4 regions of the Exiguobacterium sp. s5 genome follow, and region 1 is predicted to be linked to each of the others. Evidence: riboswitches for the same ligand, from Rfam matches in the RefSeq annotation. Region 1 holds a riboswitch; each other region holds the start of a gene.
What was found. Region 1 has a riboswitch for S-adenosylmethionine ahead of metK (methionine adenosyltransferase). Riboswitches for the same ligand answer to the same signal wherever they lie in the genome.
Positions count from the first base shown of each region.

Region 2: another riboswitch for S-adenosylmethionine. It lies ahead of KNP60_RS10595 (Na+/H+ antiporter NhaC family protein); the one in region 1 lies ahead of metK (methionine adenosyltransferase).
Region 3: another riboswitch for S-adenosylmethionine. It lies ahead of KNP60_RS03940 (methionine ABC transporter ATP-binding protein); the one in region 1 lies ahead of metK (methionine adenosyltransferase).
Region 4: another riboswitch for S-adenosylmethionine. It lies ahead of KNP60_RS11470 (aminotransferase class I/II-fold pyridoxal phosphate-dependent enzyme); the one in region 1 lies ahead of metK (methionine adenosyltransferase).

Region 1 covers NZ_JACSLK010000003.1:306,974-312,215, reverse strand. The annotation lists gene pckA (phosphoenolpyruvate carboxykinase (ATP)) at 1-1,500, opposite strand, end outside; SAM riboswitch class I at 1,815-1,934, shown strand; gene metK (methionine adenosyltransferase) at 2,065-3,273, shown strand; gene KNP60_RS08875 (hypothetical protein) at 3,315-3,842, opposite strand; gene KNP60_RS08870 (GNAT family N-acetyltransferase) at 4,007-4,477, shown strand; gene KNP60_RS08865 (alpha/beta fold hydrolase) at 4,568-5,242, shown strand, end outside.
Region 2 covers NZ_JACSLK010000004.1:295,513-300,754, forward strand. The annotation lists gene KNP60_RS10580 (divergent PAP2 family protein) at 1-142, opposite strand, end outside; gene trhO (oxygen-dependent tRNA uridine(34) hydroxylase TrhO) at 260-1,201, opposite strand; gene KNP60_RS10590 (TVP38/TMEM64 family protein) at 1,424-2,074, shown strand; gene KNP60_RS10595 (Na+/H+ antiporter NhaC family protein) at 2,096-3,397, opposite strand; SAM riboswitch class I at 3,450-3,545, opposite strand; gene KNP60_RS10600 (GGDEF domain-containing protein) at 3,642-5,242, opposite strand, start outside.
Region 3 covers NZ_JACSLK010000001.1:751,601-756,842, reverse strand. The annotation lists gene KNP60_RS03950 (MetQ/NlpA family ABC transporter substrate-binding protein) at 1-584, opposite strand, end outside; gene KNP60_RS03945 (methionine ABC transporter permease) at 615-1,277, opposite strand; gene KNP60_RS03940 (methionine ABC transporter ATP-binding protein) at 1,267-2,295, opposite strand; SAM riboswitch class I at 2,374-2,479, opposite strand; gene KNP60_RS03935 (thioredoxin family protein) at 2,933-3,190, opposite strand; gene KNP60_RS03930 (PTS sugar transporter subunit IIC) at 3,378-4,430, shown strand; gene gcvH (glycine cleavage system protein GcvH) at 4,474-4,857, opposite strand; gene KNP60_RS03920 (arsenate reductase family protein) at 4,897-5,242, opposite strand, start outside.
Region 4 covers NZ_JACSLK010000005.1:113,773-119,014, forward strand. The annotation lists gene KNP60_RS11460 (MetQ/NlpA family ABC transporter substrate-binding protein) at 1-333, opposite strand, end outside; SAM riboswitch class I at 406-510, opposite strand; gene KNP60_RS11465 (iron-containing alcohol dehydrogenase family protein) at 551-1,567, opposite strand; gene KNP60_RS11470 (aminotransferase class I/II-fold pyridoxal phosphate-dependent enzyme) at 1,564-2,739, opposite strand; SAM riboswitch class I at 2,817-2,917, opposite strand; gene KNP60_RS11475 (AI-2E family transporter) at 3,093-4,193, shown strand; gene KNP60_RS11480 (MDR family MFS transporter) at 4,458-5,242, shown strand, end outside.

The sequences.
Region 1 (5,242 bases):
CTTACGGGCGAGCGCTGCCGCCTCGGCGTCGTAGCGGGCCCCGTCTTTCCATGTGCCCCGTGGGTTGAGCACGTCGTCTGGCACCCCGTCGATGTGGCGTGGGATCTCGACGTTGAAGATGTCATGGCGCGTCGTCTCGACGTCACGGAGTTTCCCGTTGACGGCCGCGTTCACCATCGCCCGTGTATAGGCGAGCTTCATCCGCGATCCTTCGCCGTAAGCTCCGCCGGTCCAACCGGTATTGACGAGATAGACGTCGACGTCATGTTTCTCGATCAACGTGCCGAGCATGTCGGCGTAGCGTTCCGGTGCGAGCGGCAAGAACGGTGACCCAAAACATGTCGAGAAGGTCGCCTGCGGCTCCGTCACGCCGCGCTCCGTGCCGGCTAGCTTCGACGTATAGCCTGACAAGAAGTGATACATCGCCTGCTCCTTCGTCAATTTGCTGATTGGAGGCAGGACGCCGTACGCGTCTGCCGTCAAGAAGACGATCGTGTTCGGATGCCCGGCTCGTGACGGAAGCATCGCGTTATCGATAAATTGAATCGGGTAGGCGGCCCGTGTGTTCTCAGTGAGTGAGATGTTCTTGTAGTCTGGCGCCCGTTCCTCGTCCAAGACGACGTTCTCGATCAACGAGCCAAATCGAATGGCATCGTAGATTTGAGGTTCGTTCTCACGCGACAAGTTGATCGTCTTCGCGTAGCAACCGCCTTCAATGTTGAAGACGCCGTCAGGAGACCAACCATGCTCGTCGTCCCCGATTAAATGACGTTCTGTGTCGGCCGATAGCGTCGTCTTTCCGGTACCCGATAGCCCGAAGAAGAGAGCCGTCTCGCCGGCGTCCGATACGTTCGCCGAGCAATGCATCGACAAGACGTGCTGTTCCGGTAACAGGAAGTTCATGACTGAGAAAATCGATTTTTTAATTTCGCCGCCGTATTCTGTTCCCCCGATCAGAATGGTCCGTTTGGCGAATGAGACGAGAATGAACGTTTCGGAGTTCGTCCCGTCGACTTCCGGATCGGCCTTATAGCTCGGTGCATAGATGACCGTGAACGGATCAAAGGCACCTTGTGTCGGCCATTCGCGCAAGAACAACTGTTTCGCGAACAAGTTGTGCCACGCGTATTCTGTGATGGCCCGGACCGGGAGCGTATAATGCTCGTCAGCCCCGGCAGACGCCTCGAGATAATAGAGCTTGTCTTTCGTCTCGAGATGCGTGAGCACTTTATCGAGCAGTGCCGTGAACTTCTCTTCTGCGATCGGTTGGTTGACCGGACCCCAGTCTACTAAATGATTGCTGACTTCATCTTGCACGACGAATTTGTCTTTCGGTGACCGTCCTGTGAATTTACCTGTACTGACCGATAAAGCCCCGTCTTTCGTCAGTACGCCTTCCCCGTTGCGAATGGCTTCTTCCACCAATTCTGGAACCGTTAAGTTCCGCATCATGTCGGCACCTTTAATTAATTCTTCGATTTTCAGGAGCGTTGTCGCCATCCTGAATCCCACCTTTCCCCTAAATAGATGTGGATGAAATCCGCATACTTCCGCGTTTAATTAGTATGACGTTTTTATTATATGTGACATACTAATCAAAAACAAGCCTTTTTTACCCTTTAAAGTAAGCGCTTTCTTACACTGTCATTCTAACATATTCTGTACCAGGTCATAGTACAAAATCGAAAACCGACAAAAAAATGTTTGATATTTCACAAACATAACTATTGCGAGTTCGTGAAAAGTTTTACGAATTCAGTCGATACGCTTGACAGAACGGGGTGTCATTTATATGATGGTCTTCGTAACGGATACTCTTATTCTGAGCGGTGGAGGGAACAAGGCCCTACGAAGCCCAGCAACCGTCCGATTTGTCATTGTTATTCGGAAAAGGTGCTATCCTGAAGCGAAGCGCAAGCTTCGAACGATAAGAGGGTAAGGAAGAACGATTCAACCTTTCCCATTGAACATGGCGAAAGGTTTTTTTCATTACCGTCCCAAAGCAACGCGTAAGGGGAACGAGTACCGTCCACACATCACCCTTATTATAGGAGGTTTTTCGAAATGGCAAACTTGAACCGTCGACTTTTCACTTCGGAGTCCGTCACGGAAGGACATCCGGATAAAATTTGTGACCAAATCTCAGATGCGATTTTGGATGCGATTTTAGCTGAAGATCCAAACGCCCGCGTTGCGGCTGAGACATCTGTCACGACAGGTCTCGTGCTCGTAGCAGGTGAGATCACAACATCAACTTACGTGGATATCCCGAAAGTTGTTCGTGAAACAGTTCGTGAGATCGGCTACACACGTGCAAAATATGGTTTTGATGCAGAGACTTGTGCTGTCCTCACATCGATTGATGAGCAATCGGTAGACATCGCCCAAGGTGTCGACCAAGCGCTTGAAGCTCGTGAAGGACAAATGACTGAAGAAGAAATCGATGCGATCGGCGCTGGTGACCAAGGTCTCATGTTCGGTTACGCAACAAAAGAGACACCAGAACTCATGCCGCTCCCGATTTCACTCGCACACAAATTGTCACGTCGTTTGGCAGAAGTTCGTAAGAACGGCACGCTCGCTTACCTTCGTCCTGATGGTAAGACACAAGTGACGGTCGAATACGACGAAGCGAACAACCCAGTTCGCATCGACACAATCGTCATCTCGACACAACACGCCGAAGACATCACACTCGAACAAATCCAAGCTGATTTGAAAGAGCACGTCATCGACGCGGTCATCCCGTCTGAACTCATCGACGCGGATACAAAATACTTCATCAACCCGACTGGCCGTTTCGTCATCGGTGGACCACAAGGGGATGCAGGCCTTACAGGACGTAAGATCATCGTCGATACGTACGGTGGTTACGCTCGCCACGGCGGCGGCGCGTTCTCAGGTAAAGATCCAACCAAAGTTGACCGTTCAGCGGCGTACGCGGCTCGTTACGTAGCGAAAAACCTCGTTGCAGCGGGACTTGCTGACAAAGCAGAAGTTCAACTTGCTTACGCGATCGGCGTTGCCCACCCGGTATCGATCGCAGTCGACACGTTCGGCACAGGTAAATTGAGCGAGACTGAGCTCGTCGAACTCGTTCGCGAGAACTTCGACCTCCGTCCGGCCGGCATCATCAAGATGCTCGACCTTCGCCGTCCAATCTACAAGCAGACAGCAGCTTACGGCCACTTCGGTCGTACAGACGTTGAACTCCCATGGGAGCAAACGGATAAAGCGGCAGTGCTTGAAGAAGGCGCGAAACGCTTCGCATAAGACAGTAAAAACGACCTTTCTCAGCGAAAGGTCGTTTTTTGTTAGGCTTGTGTTTTGTTGTCATTCGATGATTCGTTATTGCTTGATGACGTGTCGGATGAAGTTTCTTGCCCGAGCGCCGTATCTTTCGCATCGACAACTTTCTCGCCGATCGATTGAAGATCTGACTTCGCTTCTTGCGCCGTGCCGACGACTTTGTTCACGTCTTCTTTGACCGTGTCGACTTCACCAGCGACTTTCTCGTATACGTTTTGAACGTCAGTGGCAACTTCTTGGATGATTCCAGAAGCCGATTTCACTTGGTCAATGACTTGTGAGGCCTTGCCGGCTGGGTCTTGTTTGACTGTATCGACGAGACCGCCGACCGACGATTTCGCGCTCGAGAACGATTGTTTCGTGTTCTCACGGTTCGACGTGCTAAGTAAGGCGAGCAGACCGCCGACGAGGGCGCCGAGGAGCATCCCGGTCACGACGGTGATTTTAGGGCCACCTGCATTTGTTTGGTCAAACTGACGATTTGGATTGTTGGCTTGCTCTAGTTTTGGATCATGTTGTAGTTTCGGTTCCATAGTAACACTCCTTTTTGTAAGTTGGCATTGATACTCTTATACCCGAGTCAAAATGGAAAATAACGTCTTCCTTCATTTCGACATCAAAAAGTAATGAGCGGGCAGGATATTTTTTTGCTGATGGGGAATGATACTACTAGATTGGCCAAAAGGGGGATGCCGTTATGAAGATCAGGGAAGCCGTACCAGAAGATGCCGCCACCATCCGCGATATTGCGCTCGCAACGGTCAGTGAACAAGACGAGGTTCGTTCAAAAGTAATGGAACGGGCTTATCAGCAAGAAGAGATCGTCCGCGCCATCAGTTCAAGCGAGGAAGCGAAAGAGCAGTTGTTCATTGTCGGTGAAGCCGAAGGCGACGTCATCGGGTTCTATCATGCGATCGACCGCGGGGATACGTGGGAAGTGCTCCGGCTCTATCTTCATCCGACCCATCACCGACAAGGTCTCGGAACGGCCTTATTGTCTCATCTGCGCGAACGTAAAGTTCAACCGATCGAACTGTACGTCGAGAGTTCGAACGAGCAGGCGATCGCCTTTTTGAACCATGAGGCGTTCATCGAATTGAATCGGATTCAAGAGGAAGTGTACGACCAACCGATGGAACTGATTCATTTGCGCTATGACCCGAGCTAAGACCCTAGACGGATTTTCTGACAAACATCAGTCTCAGCTGATGTTTTTTGTTAGTATAAAAACATGGACATAATAAAATGAGGTGACAGTATGACATACGAAGAAGAATCACGAAAAGGGGTCATCGTGATCGTCTATCCGCTCCAGTTCACGTCACGCTTGAGCGAGGCGTTTTTAGGACGGTTACGTGACGAATATGAAGTTCTCGTCGTGACCGGACAGACGGTCGGCTTGACGGCGGAAGACCATAAGCTGTTAATCAAGAACACGCTACGCGAGGCGAGCCAGTACAAACTGCCGATTCACGTCATCGCCTTCAGTCTCGGGGCGTTGTTAACGAACCGATTGCTCCAGGAATACGATGTGCCGCTCGGCAGTTTGACGTATATCTCACCCTTGTTCGATTGGCATCCGTCCCGCCAAATCGGCGGATTGAAACAAGTCGTCGCGAGTGCGGTCGACCGTTTCCGTCCGGATTTGCCGCTCGGCATGATGACGTTCATGGGTGCAGGCGAAGAGTCGTCCCGCTTTGGTGAGATCACCTACGGGCAATACCGGGAAATCGAGGAAGAGATCGTCGAGCATCAAGAAGAGAAGAAACATTTGCCGCGCCTCCCACTCGCTTGCTTCTATGCGCCGGACGACCGCTTCGCCGATGTGAAGCTGACGCTCAACGTCTGTCGAAAAATCGGCGGCGATCAAGTATACATCCGCCGGCTCGAAGGCTTCCCACATTTCGGCTATGAACGATTGAACACGAAGTTC
Region 2 (5,242 bases), on a different contig from region 1:
TTGGCATCCCACCTGAGGCAAACATGATTTCAAGTTCAAAATCTCGTGTTTTAATGAGTTCGGTTACGAGCTTGGCCGCTTGGGCGATGAACCACGCGAGCAAGGCGGCGAGTAAAGGTTCGTTAAAGAGCAATCGATTCACTTCCTGTCTGACAATGGTATCTACACTATACCCGATTCTTTCAGGCACTAGACGTAAAGTTTTTGTCAAAAAAAGCACCTCGAGCATAGGCTCGAAGTGCTTCTCGGTCGATTTTTGTTACCCGACGACGCCTTCAGTCTCCTGAAGTTTGTCCGCGATATTCTCGATGATATAGCGGTTACGTGGATGCTCCTGGCACTCTTTCGAGCATGAACGCATTTGTTTCGGTTCACACTCTTCACAACAGAAGTGTTGAGCATTACACACCGGGTTGGCACAATTAACGTAACGGACCGTCTTCGTCCCACAGTGCATGCACTCGGAAACAACCGACGGATTGACCGTGTTGACTGGGACGTTGATGCGCTCGTCAAAGACGTAGAGCTCGCCTTCCCAATTTTCGCCTTTCGTGGCGTCGTCTTTGCCGTACATGGCGACGCCGCCTTTTAGGTGGAAAATGTTGTCGTGACCTTGGTCACGCATATATGCGGTAAATTTCTCGCAACGGACGCCTCCGGTACAGTACGTGAGTAAGGTTTTCCCTTCGTAGAGGTCCTTGTTCTCTTCGAGCCAATCTGGCATGTAACGAGAAGCCTCTACGTCGATTTTGATCGCATTTTTAAAGTGACCAAGATCGTACTCGTAGTTGTTACGAACATCGAGGATGACGACATCGTCGCGATTCATCATCTCTTTCCATTCTGCCGGTTCGAGGTACGCACCGTGCTGTTTAGGAACGTCGAACTCACCATCAAAGCGCCACGTCACAAGCTCTTTCTTATGACGGACAAAGATTTTTTTGAACGCATGCTCTTCGACTTCATCGATTTTGAACTCGATATCGCTGAAAAGCGGGTTCGCTTTCAAGTCGTTCATGTATTGCTCGGTCTGTTCCCAAGTCCCAGAGCACGTTCCGTTGATTCCTTCGGAAGAAATCAAGATCCGTCCTTTGATGCCAAGGTCCTTACAATACTTGAGGTGCTCTTGTGTGAGCGTTTCTGGGTCTTCGATGTTGACGTACTTATAGTACAGCAAGACCCGCATTGGTTTTGTTTCCATGTTATTACTCCCCTGTGTTCAGTTTTTTGCAGGAAAACGAACGTTGGGTTGTGTCGTTCGACGAGCGGACTTGCCTGCAACCACAAGTCCATATTATATGATAGATATCACAGCGAAATTTCGCAAATACTTTTTATTTTTTTTACTGGCGTGCAGGGGGATGCGTCTTCCTGAGCGAAATCGGGTAAAAGGTATTAATGAAAGTCGAAGGTGGAAACTGATATGCTCACATCACTCCAACAATGGATTATCCAACTGATTGAATGGCTGCAAGAGCTTCCGGGAGGCCCATGGGCAGGACTAGGGGCGCCGTTCCTTGAGGCGATCTTTCCATTTCTTCCGCTCGTCCTCATCATTTCGGCGAACGCGGCCACGTATGGGTTCTTGCTCGGGACGTTATTGTCTTGGGTCGGTAGTTTACTAGGGACGATTCTTGTCTTTACAGCCGTCCGTTACGTATTCCGTAAACCGATGACACGGTGGCTCGAAAAACATAAACAAGGGGTATATTGGCTGGAACGCATCAACCATATGAGCCCGATCTCGCTTGGGTTTTTATATTCGCTCCCGTTCATCCCGGTCAGTTTGATCACATACTTACTTGCCCTCATTCAAATGCCGCTTCGGACATTCATCATGGCGGCGGGGTTCGGGAAACTGCTTGTCGTCTTGATTTTTTCGGTCATTGGTGACCAGTGGGAAGAGTTTATTCAAAGTCCGTTCCGCTTATCGATGCTTGGACTGTTACTGTTTGTTCTTTGGGCGATCAGCCGTGGCCTCGAGGAATTGCTCAAGCGGCGCGCCTTCAAAAAACGCAACGAACAACTTCAACGTGAACGTGAAACGAAACGTCAAACGACCCTTCGAAGCTAGTGCTTCAAAGGGTCGTTTTGGTCAGGCGCGCTTTTTGAAACGCGGGAAGTTAAAGACGATGGCCAGCCCTCCGCAAATGAAGAGCAGGAATGGATAGAACATATACGGGACGAGCGCTGGTGACGCCGTATTCGTCAATTCGGCGGCGATGAGCAGCTGTGCCCCATAAGGCAACAGGCCTTGGACGCCACACGAGAAGATGTCGAGCACACTCGCTGATTTCTTTCGCTCGATGTCATACGTGTCGGCGATATTGGCGGCGAGCGGACCGGCCACGAGAATCGAGATCGTGTTGTTCGCCGTCGCAACGTTCGTCGCGCTGACGAGCCCGGCGATGCTCCATTCGGCACCGGCACGTTTTTGAATCCGCGACGTGAGCGCGTCACGCAAGTAAGTGAGCCCGCCGTTATGCGAGATGAGTCCGACGAGTCCGCCCATGAGGAGCGTCAAGAGCGAAATCTCGGCCATACCCATCATCCCGTCTGCCATAGCCGTGACGTATGAAGTGACAGCCAAACTCCCATCGATCAAACCGATGATGCCGGTCAAGGCAATCCCGCCAAGCAAAACGAGAATGACGTTCAACCCGGTCAAGGCGAGAGCGATGACGGCGAGGTATGGAATGAGTTTATACCATTCGAACGCGGCTGCATCGACAGTCGATTCTCCACTCGATAACACCGATAAGAGGACGATTGTGATAAGGGCGGCCGGGAGGACAATCCAAAAGTTGGTTCGGAATTTGTCACGCATATTGGTACGCTGGGTCCGGACGGCAGCGATTGTCGTGTCCGAGATGAACGACAAGTTGTCCCCGAACATGGCACCACCGACGACGGCAGCCGCCGCGATGGCGATATTGACGCCACTTTCTTCGTGGATACCGAGCGCGATCGGGGCGAGGGCGGCAATCGTGCCCGTCGACGTTCCCATCGCCATCGAGATGAAAGCCGCGATGACGAATAAACCGCTCAGTAGAAGCGAGGACGGTAAAAATGTCAGCGCCGCATTGACGGTCGCGTCGATTGCGCCGATTGCTTCGGCGACACTCGAGAACGCTCCGGCGAGCAAGAAGATGAAGACCATGATCAAAATGCCGGGGTTCCCCGCACCTTGGGCGACACGCTCGACCGTCTGAGTGACGCTGCCTTTCGTCATCATCGCCGCGACGATGACCGCGATCAACGCCGCGATCAGGACCGGGAATTTATAAAAGTCGTTATAGTAGATGCCTGCCCCGATAAAGAAGACGAGGAAGACGAGCAAAGGCAATAGTGCCCATTTGTTAGCTGTCGGTTGTTCCAATCGATTCACCTCATTCATAAAATAAAAAGAGAGCCTTCTGAAAAAAGGCTCTCTCTACAAGAAAACACTTTTTTCATCTTTCGAGCAGACTGCTCGCTGGATTTGGCACAGGTTACCCGCTGCCGAGACGTCACTGGGCCAGTCCCTCAGTCTCTCTTGATAAAAAAGTTGTGATATTTAATTATAAGACACGTTCCCTAACGTACCTGTTTCAAATCCGCTTGTCAATAGCAAACCCCCACGCGGTGAACGTGGGGGTGAGTCAGGTCGTTAAGAAATTGTAATGGGCGACGCGGTTGCGTCCGGCGTACTTCCCGCCGACGTAGAGGGCCCGGTCAGCGTTACGGATCGTATCGTCGAGGCGTTTGTCACCGAACGCCTGAATCGTGTCGACACCGATCGAAGCGGTGACGGGGATATCGATTCCGTCGACGTGGAACGGTTTGTTCTCGATTTGTTGCCGGATCCGTTCGGCGATCTCGATTGCCTGTTCGACATCGCAACGATTCAATAGCAAGATGAACTCTTCACCGCCGTAACGGGCGGCAAAATCTTCGGTGCGGAGTGCCTGGCGAATCCGCCGTCCAAACTCTTGGAGCACACTGTCCCCGACTTGATGTCCGTGCAAATCGTTGATTTTTTTGAAAAAGTCGATGTCGAGCATCGCGACCGAAATCGGATACATCGAACCGTCCGAGATTTGTTGAATCCCGTATTCGTAAAACGCGCGTGCATTCGCGAGCAGCGTCAAGCTGTCGGTCCGACTTTCCGTGTAAAGACGGTCGCGCTCATGGCAACGGCTGATCGTCCGGTTGAACGACTTGAGAAGTTTGACGATTTCACGTTGGATGGTCGAGGGATACCCATAGACGTGTTCACCCGTCATGACGAGCCACGTGCGAATCCCTTCGATCTCCTCGGACCGAACCGAGATGAAACTATGATAGTCGTCGTCAAATTCGTTCGACAGTGGTGCGTCCCATTCGAAGCGCATCTCATATTCGACCGAGGCTTCGTTCGGATAAGCGTGATCGAGCAAATCGAACACGATGTGACGGTCAATCGGCTGACGCGTCTTCAAATCAAAGTACAGGGTACGGTCGAACAGTTTAAACTCGACGAACCCTTCGTCATAGTGATTGAGCCGCTCACATTGACTGAGAAACACTTCGATGGCTTGCGCCTCGCTCTGCGATAACGACACGGCTTCTTTTGCCTCATCATACTGTTCAATCAACGATTTAAAGGCGTCTTGCCGGCCTTTTTGGATGATGAGCCGCTTGATGAAGAACGTCAACGCGGCAGCGATGCTGCTGACGACGAGTAAATTCGTCTCCCGGAACAACGAGGCCGCCAAAATGAAGACGAGACTGACGATATACGTATAAAACGCGATGCTCAGAAAATCGCGGACCGGGATGTCGACGCGGAACCACCAACCGACTTGATACTTTTGCACGACCGTGTTCAAGATGATGGCCAGAATCAAACCGGCGAGCGGCAGGAACGAGTCTTGAGAATAGAAGCCGAGACCGGTCACACCACCAAGTGCCAAGTAAACACCGGCTGGGATGGCAATCTCCAAGAAAGACGTGATGGCGTTCCAAGGATACGTGAAGCGGAAGCGTCGAAGCGCGACGCGCGGTTTCAAGTTGACGAACTGGAAGACGAGGAGACCAATCTGATTGACGAAAAGCGCCGTCTCGAAATCAAAAAACAAGAAAATGATGAGGACGATACTTTCCGAAAACGTGAAGTAGACGCCTTTCCGTTCGATGGAGTCCATTTGAAAAATGATGACAAGGAGCGCGATCAAGATGAACGGCAACGGCTCGATGGCGGGTATGTTCAATACGCCTGTGG
Region 3 (5,242 bases), on a different contig from region 1:
AACGCTTGCGGGAGAAGTGCCGCTTCAACGTCCGTCTTGAACTCCAAGTTTTTCGGATTGTCGACGATGTCTGAAACCGTCGCGTCCGTCGTCTTGCCTTCTGCGAGCGTGAGTAAGCCTTCTGATTGGAGCATCGTGAGGATTCGTCCGTGGTCAGCGACTGACGAACTCATGATGATTTCAGCGCCTTCTGGCAGCTCATCGAGTGATTTGTAGTCTTGTGAGTAGACACCAATCGGCTCGATGTGGACGCCGCCGGCTGATGCGAATTTGTAGTCTTTGTTCTCAGCCATTTGCGACTCGAGGTACGGCTCGTGTTGGAAGTAGTTCGCGTCGAGTTCGCCGTCCGCGAGCGTTTTGTTCGGGAGGACGTAGTCTTGGAACTTCTTGATTTCGAGCGTATAGCCCTTCTCTTCGTAGTCGTCTTGAATGTGCTCTAAAATCTCAGCGTGCGGGACGTTTGACGCACCGACGACGAGCGTCTTGTCATCGCCCGAACCTGATTCTGAATCTCCGCCGCAAGCTGCGAGAATCGTGAGTGCTGAAGCTGCTGTCAATCCGAGTACTGTTTTCCATGATTTCATTATAAAACCCCTCCAAATTTTCTATTTAGATCAAGCGGAACGCTTGTCAATTACTGATACGAGTCGATCGCCGATGAACTGGATGACGAAGACGATAACCAAGATTAAGACGGTCGCGACGAACGTGACGTCACTCTGTGAGCGCTGGAACCCTTCGAGGAACGCCAAGTTCCCGAGTCCCCCGCCCCCAACGACCCCTGCCATCGCCGTATAACCGACGATCGCGACGATCGTGACCGTGATGCCTGACACGATGGCCGGCAATGCTTCTGGGAACAACACTTTATAGACGATCTGCCATTTTGTCGCACCCATCGATTCAGCCGCCTCGATGACGCCGCGGTCGACTTCACGCAGGGCGAGCTCGACCATCCGCGCATAGAACGGAGCCGCACCGATGATGAGCGCCGGCAACGCTGCCGTCGATCCGAGCATCGTCCCAACGACGAGTAACGTGAACGGGATGAGCAAGATGATCAAAATGATGAACGGGATCGACCGGAACACGTTGACGATTGCGCTGATAACCGTGTAAATCGGACGGTTTTTCATCATGAGCGGTTCGTTCGTGACGTATAAGAGCATCCCGAGGGCGAGACCGATGACGAAAGTCGCGGCTCCGGCGACGAGCGTCATATAGAGCGTCTCCCACGTCTGCTCGAGCATGACTTGCCAATCTACATTAGGAAACATCGCTTTCTACCTCCACTTCCACTGCCTGCGACCGGATTGAGGCGATGGCCCGCTCGACTTCAGCCGGCTCTCCGATCAATTGGATGAATAATGTCCCGAGGGCACCGACTTGTGACTGCGTCACGTTTCCGCCGATGATGTTGAAGCCGATATCATGTTGCTTCAACACTTCTGACAGAATTGGTTGCTCGGCCGTCTCGTTCAAGAATTTGAGCTTGACGATTTGACCGCTCGGATAACGCGCTTTCAAGTGCTCGAACGTGAGCGACATGTCTTCGACCGCGCCGATCTGTTTGACGAACTCTTTCGTGATCGGCTGTTCCGGATGTTGGAACACCTCGGCGACTTGTCCGGTCTCGACGACCTTCCCGGCCTCCATGACGGCGACGCGGTGGCAAATCTTTTGGATGACGTGCATCTCATGGGTGATGAGGACGATCGTCAATCCGAGCTTTTTATTGATGCTGACGAGCAGTTCGAGAATCGAATCGGTCGTCTTCGGGTCGAGTGCGCTCGTCGCTTCATCGCAGAGGAGCACTTCTGGATTCGTAGCGAGCGCACGGGCTATCCCGACTCGCTGCTTTTGACCGCCCGATAGTTGCGACGGATAGCTGTCTTCCCGTCCGCCTAAGCCGACGAGTTCGACAAGTTCTTGGACGCGGCGTTTGCGTTCGCTGGCCGGTACCCCGATGAGCTCGAGCGGGAAGCTGATGTTCTCAGCGACCGTGCGTGACCATAATAGGTTGAAGTGTTGGAACACCATCGAGACGTTTTTACGTACCCCGCGTAGTTCCTTCGGCGTGAGCTTCGTCAGCTCGCTGCCGGCGACCACGATTTCACCGCTAGACGGTGCCTCGAGTCGGTTGAGCAAGCGGATGAGCGTCGACTTCCCCGCCCCTGAATATCCGATTATTCCAAAAATTTCGCCGCTTTCGATGGTAAGCGACACATCATCGACCGCCTGGACCCGACCGTTTTTCGTATCGAACCATTTGGCCACATTGCGTAGTTGAATCAATCCATTTCCCTCCTGACAACAAAAAAAGTACGCACGTTTGAGCAAACGTGCGTACTTTATCGGTACGGACAACGATTGCTCTCATCTTCCAAGGTTTACACCTTGCTGGAATTAGCACCATTTCGGATTGCTCCGCGGTTGCTGGGCGTCATAGGGCCAGTCCCTCAGCCTCTCTTGATAAGAGTGGTTGCGTATTTGATTAGCCTTATCATAGCGACATATTATTTTCATGTCAAACTATTTTATGCAAAAAAATAAAAAAAGGTGCCATCCGAGGATGACACAGAACGTAGCACCTTGAGTCACTGAAGGACAACCCATAGATGAACCTCTTTTGCCCGATCAGAGCATTCATCCTTATATGGGGGATTTTTACCCGACCATCACTCGATCTTCGAACGGACCATGCAATTACGCGACCGGTGCCCCGACGCTTGATTTTTTTGGGGGACAATCGAAGGGAAGGTCCACCTGAAATCGCGTAAGCTCATGCAACGGTTGTTCGAAAACGTCTTGCTGACGGGAAAATCTCGTCCTATGTTGTGTTCAAGTAAGATGTTGTAATGAATATATCATTCGTGAACTTTCTGTGTCAACTGATTATTTAAAATTTTCAGATTATTCTAATCATCCTATCTCATTTGACGAAAGATAGGACGTGCTGGACGTTTTGAAACGCGTACAAACGATCGCGAACTTGGCCATTCTCCAGCTTCAATAGCGCCGGGACGCTCATGACCTGATACGCCTCGAGCTCGTTCGGGATAAAGTTGGCATCACGCTTTTCAATCTGGAGTTCGGGGTCGACGGCCTCGACGACCGAGAGCATCCGCTCGGCCACGGCGCATGTACCGCACATCGGGGCGTATATATATAAGAATCCGTCTGTCATCATTGTTCTCACCTCTCCTCTAAGTATATGAATCCGGACCGGTCGGTTCAAAAGTTGTGCTCAAATGGAAAATTCTGAACATTTCAACATTTTGTATTGACGCTCGCTAGAAAGAGGCATAGTATGGTCATTAACTTTATTGCTTTTGTACATAACAGCATACCAGTAGAAAAGGACAGGTGAATCCCCAATGACGGAAGAGAAGCTTACCGGAAAACAGTTTTTGATGAACGTCTTGAACGGCCTCAGTCTTGCCATCCTCATCGCCCTCATCCCGAGCGCCTTGCTCGGTGAATTAACGAAAGCCATCTTACCTTATGTTCCGTCCTTGCAGTTCATCTTAGATGCGACGACAATCGCGATGCGTCTCTTACCGGTCATCATCGGTGTCGCTGTCGCCATGCAGTTCGGACGCTCGGCACTCGAGGCCGGCACAATCGGCATCGCGACCCAGGTCGGGAGCGGCGCCATCCGCATCGAGGAAGGCGCGTTCCTCATGGCCGGAATCGGTGACGTCATCACGGCCGGTGTGACGGCCGCTCTCGCGACGTTCCTCGTCATGCAGTTGTCGCCACGCTTGAAGACATACACGGTACTCGTCTTACCGATGACGGTCATCGTCGTCGCCGGAGGGATCGGGGCGTTCCTGCTCACTTACATCTCACAAATCACGACATACGTCGGGACGATCATTATGACGATGACGGAACTGCAGCCCATCGTGATGGGCATGTTGATCGCCATGGCGTTCTCGCTCATCATCGTCTCGCCGATTTCGACGGTCGGCATCGCCACAGCGATCAGTCTGTCTGGTGTCGCGGCCGGGGCCGCCAACTTAGGGGTCGTCGCCGCCGGTTTCGGTCTCGCCATCGCCGGCTGGCAGATGAACGCGACGGGAACGTCGATCGCCCACTTCCTCGGGTCACCGAAGATTCAAATGGCGAACTTCGTCCGTCGTCCGATCATGATGTTGCCGGTACTCGCCAATGCGGCCATCCTCGGAGCGCTCGCAGGCATCCTTCGGATCGAAGGTACACCAATCAGTGCCGGTTTCGGTGTGTCTGGTCTCATCGGACCGATCAACGCCTTGCACCTCATGCCCGGCGGTTTCGCGCTTTGGAACGTCATGCTCGTCATCGTCTTGTTCGGACTCATCCCGATAACGCTCGGAATTATCTTCTACCGCCTGTTCAACCGGACGTCGCTCATCCAGCCTGATCATTACCGCCTCGATTTCGAATGAACAAAAAAAGCCCGGCTTCTCGTGAAGAGAAACCGGGTTTTGTTTAGCCTTGAATCATCGCTTCGTATTCTTCGGCTGACATGAGTTTGTCGACGTCTGACGCGTCGTTCAACTCGACTTCGATCATCCAAGCGCCTTCGAACGGTGCCTCGTTGACGAGTTCTGGTGAATCGGCGAGTGATTCGTTCACCGCTGTGATTTTTCCAGAGATTGGAGCGTACAATTCTGAAACGGTTTTGACCGACTCGACCGAACCGAACGGCTCATCGAGTAAAATCGTGCCGCCGACTTCAGGAAGTTCGACAAAGACGATATCCCCTAGTTCGCTTTGTGCGAAATCTGTGATCCCGATGCGGGCCACGCTTCCGTTCACTTCAACCCATTCGTGCTCTTTTGAATAACGTAGATTGGCTGGTACTTTGCTCATCTTAACTTCCCCCTCAAATGAATTAGACTCACACGAGTATTATAGCACTTCGCCCCAAACGTCTGTAAACGACTTTTCTGAAAATCCGACAGTTGATTTTTGACCATCTGTCACGATCGGGCGCTTCAAAAGCATACCATTACTCGCTAAAAGCTCGATTTGTTCGTCTTCTGATAGATTTGGCAACTGATCTTTGATGCCTTCGTTTCGATATACCTGTCCGCTCGTATTGAAGAATTTTTTAAGCGGCAGACCCGACTGTTTCCATAGCTCAGCCAACTCGTCTTTTGACGGTGTCGCTTCGACGATATGGACGTATGTATAGTCGATGCCGTTCTCTTTCAACCACTTTTCTGCTTTTTTACACGTACTGCATGGCGGATAG
Region 4 (5,242 bases), on a different contig from region 1:
CTTGAACACATCGTCGATCTTATAGCCTTTGTCGGACTTTTGCAGTTCTAGGAATGAGAGCGTCTGATAACTGTTCACGTCGAGGCTACCCTCGGCGAGCGCCGTGTTCGGCGTATTATAGTCATTGAACACTTTGATATCGAGTTCGAGGCCGTCTTCGGCCGCGAGTTCTTTCACTTTCTCGGCGATCTGTTGGTGCGGCCCGCCCGTGACGCCGATCGTGAGCGACTCCGTGCTGAGCGCCTCGCTCGCGTCCGATTGTCCGCATGCCGAGAGCGCGATGGCGGCGAGTAATGATGTTCCTGCAAGTACTGTTTTCTGTTTGATGTTCATTTGTTTTCCTCCTCCAAAATGAAAGCCCGCTACTCATTCAGAGTGGCGGGCACGACAAGTCAAAGTCGGACACGCTCATCTCCCAGACGATATCGTCTGTTGGAATTAGCACCATGATCATTACGATCTGGTTGCCGGGTTTCACAGGGCCAGTCCCTCCACCACTCTTGATAAGCAATCGGTCTATTAAGTTGTTATCATCTTACTTTTAATTCTTTTAATTGTAAATAGAAAATTGTAAATTTTCAAAAATTATTTTCAAAAAGTCTTTATCGAGTGGTTCCGGCAACTGTTGCAGTTCGGTTTCCGTCATGACGGAGTCGACCAGTACCGGGATGTCGCCCGACCCGACCCCGAGCGCCTCGAGCGTCGTCGGTGCACCGAACCGTTTCAACCAGGCCTCCAAATACGGAGCATCGGCCGAGCGACGCAACCGCTCCTGGACGATTAGGCCGAAGCCGACCTTGTCTCCATGCAAGAAAGAGTGGGTCGACTCGAAGCGGCTGAGTGCATTATGGACCGCATGGCCCACGGCGACGCGTGTCCCGGCGTCACCAAATCCTCCGACGGCACCTCCAATGGCGAGCACGTGATCGACCGCGAAGCGGACGTCGTCACTATACGACTCAAAAGCGTGCTCGCTCAATTCAAGTTCGACGAGACGCCCGCACTGCTCGGCCAAGACGAGTCCGGTGTTGACGCCGGCGTCAGCTGAGCTGTCACCACTCAAATAACGGGCCTCGTAAAACTTCGCGACCGTGTCGATGACACCGGCCCGAAAGTATTCATATGGTGAGCGCGAGATGACCCGTGAGTCAACGATGACCCGTTCGATGACGACGCGGAACATGTCGTAGCGGTCGTAGCTCCCGTCCTCCTGATAGACGACGCTGAGCGGTGTGAACGCCGCACAGTTCGAGGCGAGCGTTGGGACGACGATGAGCGGGACGTTCCGTTGATAGGCGACGAGTTTGGCCGTATCGACGAGCTTGCCGCCTCCGACGGCGATTAACACGTCGGCGTCCAACGGTTTGAGCCGTTTGACTTCCGAGTCCGTGCACTCCCCGCTGAACCTTGTTGCCGGATAGTCCGCGATGGCCGGAAAGATGGCTCGGACGACGTCATACCCGTTCTGACCGTGCAGGACGTGGGCACGTCGGCCGTCGACTAAGTCATCAAGACGGTCGAGCGCGTCATCGGCGTGGTCATATTCAAGGACGGCCTGACGAATCATGCGCGCACCTCCTCATAGGCGGCAAACAACCGCTCGATTCGTTCGACGGCCTCGTCAATCTTCGGTTCCGGTGAGACGAGACCGAAGCGGACGTATCCGTTCCCTTCCGAACCGAAGAAATAGCCCGGGGTGACGGCGACACCGGCTTCATGCAGCAGTTTCCGCGAGAACGACTTGGCATCACCCTCAGGCACTTTCGCCCAGACGAAGAACGAGCCTTCCGGCGGTTCGACGGCCCAGCCGGCCCGGTTCAACCCGTCGATCAGGCGATCACGCCGTGCCTCGTACAGTCGTGCCAAGTCATCGCGAATGGTACGGGGCGCCTCGAGCGCAGCGACAGCCGCCGCCTGGATGGCCGAGAACACGCTGACGTGGACGTGGTCCTGATACGTGTTGATCGCCTCGATGATGTCCGCGTTCCCGACGGCGAAGGCGACGCGCCAACCGGACATGTTGAACGCTTTCGACATCGTATATACCTCGATGCCGACTTCTTTCGCCCCTTCCGCCTGCAGAAAGCTAGGCGGGACATGGCCATCGAATCCGATGCTGCCGTATGCGAAATCGTGGACGACCATCAAGTCCCGCTCCCGGGCGAAACGGACGGTATCGTCAAAGAAAGCGGGTGAGGCGACGGCTCCCGTCGGATTGCTCGGGTAGTTCAAATACATGAGTCTTGCATCTTGCGTATCGAGCGTCTCATAGTCCGGCAAGAAGCCGTTCTCTTCCCGGAGGACGAGGTCACGGACGACGGCACCGGCGAGTCGTGCCCCCGAGATGTAATCAGGATAGCCGGGATTCGGTAGCAAAATCCCGTCGCCAGGTTCGAGCACACATTGCGGCAACGTGATGAGACCAGATTTTGAGCCGATGAGAATCGCTACTTCTGTCTCGGGATCAAGTTCGACTCCATACTCATTCAAATAGAACGTCGCCACTGCTTGCTTCAGGCGGGCCTGACCGCGGAACGGACCGTATTGATGGGTCGAGGCATCAAGGAGCGCCGTCTGAAGCGCGTCACAGATCGGCTCAGGCGTCGGCAAATCCGGCGTCCCTTGACCGAGTCGGATGATATCGCGACCGGCCTGTTCAAGTGCTGCGACTTCATCGGCGAGTCCGACAAAGTGTTGGGGTGGTAAAGTTTTAAGTAAGTGTGAGCGTCTGTCTGTCATGAATAGTCCTCCTATGCAAAAAACACCCCTTTCCGCGGAAAGGGGTGTCGAGATACGGACGTATTCAAACAACCACCTTTCCATCTCTCAAGGTCACCTTGCTGGAATTAGCACAGTATTGGAACAATCTGTTGCTGAAGCATCATCGGGCCAGTCCCTCCGCTTCTCTTGATAGAAAGTGTTTTTATATGCGATTTGTCTTTTTGTAATATGTCACTTAGTTAACCAAACGTTACCAATCTTGTCAATCCTTTTTCGAAAATGGGTGTGGCCTATTGAATCCCGATAAAAAAAAGGTCATAGTACAAAGTGAACACTATTCTACAAAATTTAAAAGATGAGGGGATGGACCTTTGGAATTAAATCGTCAATTGATTTGGAAGTTGAGCGTGATCGGATTGATTCTGCTCGTCCTATGGAAAGTCATCAGTGAACCGGACACGATTTCTAGTGTGTTGCACTACACGTTCCAGTTGCTGACGCCGATTATCATGGGAATTGCCATCGCGCTGCTCCTGAATACCGTCCTGTCCTATATAGAAGAACGGTTTCAATTAAAACGCTATCAAGGTTTGCTGATCCTTTACATCGTCTTCATCGGGATTCTTGTCATCTCCGCTGTGACATTGTTCCCGCGCATCTACTCGAGTGTGGCCTCACTCATCGAAGAGCTCCCGTTCTACATCCGACAGATTGACGGGTTCCTCGCCCAGTTGAACACGTACTTGAAAGAGTACAACGCGACGATTGCCCAAGCCATCGATTTCAGCCGCTTCGAGGAACGTTACTCGGGCTGGGTCGAGACCGCCGTCTTGTCGTCGGTCAGCTACGTGTCGAGCTTCACGATGACGCTCATCAATTTCTTGATTGGGATCGTCATCTCAATCTATCTGTTGAAAGACAAAGAGGTTTTTGCCCGCATGTTCAAGCGGCTGTTGTATGCGATGTTCCCGGTCGCGTCGGCTAAGACGACGATCGACATCTTTCAAGAGATGGATTACATCTTCAAACGCTATATCATCGGGAAGTCGATCGACTGCCTCATCATCGGGGTGTTGGCCGTCGCCGGTCTGTTGATCATCGGGGCACCTTACGCGCTTCTACTCGGCGTCATCGTCGGCGTCTTGAATTTTATCCCGTACGTCGGTCCGCTGCTCGGGATGATTCCGGCGTTCATCATCACCTATTTCTATGACCCGTTCACGGCGCTCATCGTCCTCTTGTTCATCTTCTTGTTGCAACAATTCGACGGACTCTGGCTCGGCCCGAAGATTCTCGGCGACAGCGTCGGCATCACCCCGTTTTGGGTCATCACGTCGATCATCATCGGGGGTAGCCTGTTCGGTCTCGTCGGGATGTTCATCAGTGTCCCGGTCACGGCGATGATTCAAGTCGTGTTCTCTCGGTTGATCGACTACCGGCTCAGCCGAAAGAATTTGAACGAATTATTATGACACATTGACGATTTATGTTGACACATTTCACGGAAATATCATAATCTTGAAGAGAAGACAGTCCAATGCAGAAAGGAGAGGTACCGATGTCAGTCATTCAACGCTCGCACGTCCAAGTTCATATTGACCGGCAGGCGCCTCTCCGTGATTTGAATCCGTGATGTCGCCTGCCTTCCGAGGCATGCCTAAGATCGTAGGGACGCGTATGCCTTTGTGCATGCTGCGTCCCTTTTCTTATTCTATCAACTAAAGCAGGTGACCTTAATGATTCAATCACTCAAACAGCTCGACCGTAACATTTGGATCCGCTTCCTCGGAGAGACGATCACCGGTGTCATGATGTTCATGATCGCACCGTTCCTCGTCCTCTACTATAGCGACAAGCTCGACAGTTATATCCAGGTCGGGGTCATCATGGCGACCGGACCAATCATGGCGCTCATCGGATCGGTCGTCGGTGGACGGCTCGCAGACCTGTATGGCCGCAAACCAATCATGATGGCTGCCATTCTTGGCGACGCCCTCGCCCTAGTCGGTTTCGCCTTCGCCGAAACGTTTTGGCCGCTCCTTTTCTTGAACGCCATGCTCGGTTTGACGAACTCATTGTTCCACCCGGCCGCAAGCGCGATGGTAGCCGATGTGACCGAGCCCGAACAGATGAATGAGGCGTTCGGTCTGTTGCGGATGGGGCACAATATCGGGGCTGCATTCGGCCCGCTCCTCGGGAGTGCCGTCCTCTTTATCGACCGGCAGTATATCTTCTACTCGGCCGCTCTCGTCTTCGTCTTGTACGCACTCGTCCTCGGTCGCTTCATCCGGGAGTCACTCCCAGAGACGACCGATGTCGACACGCCATCGAACCGGGATGTCCTGCGCGTGTTCTACAATGACAAGGTGTTCCTCGTGTTCATCTTTGCCGGTGTCTTCATCTCGATGGGCTTCTCGCTCATCGAGAGCATGCTGCCCCTCTTCTTGAGAGAGTCGATGCCATCGTACACCGATCGTGAGAACCCTTTCGCCTATATGCTCGCCTTGAACGGCATCATGGT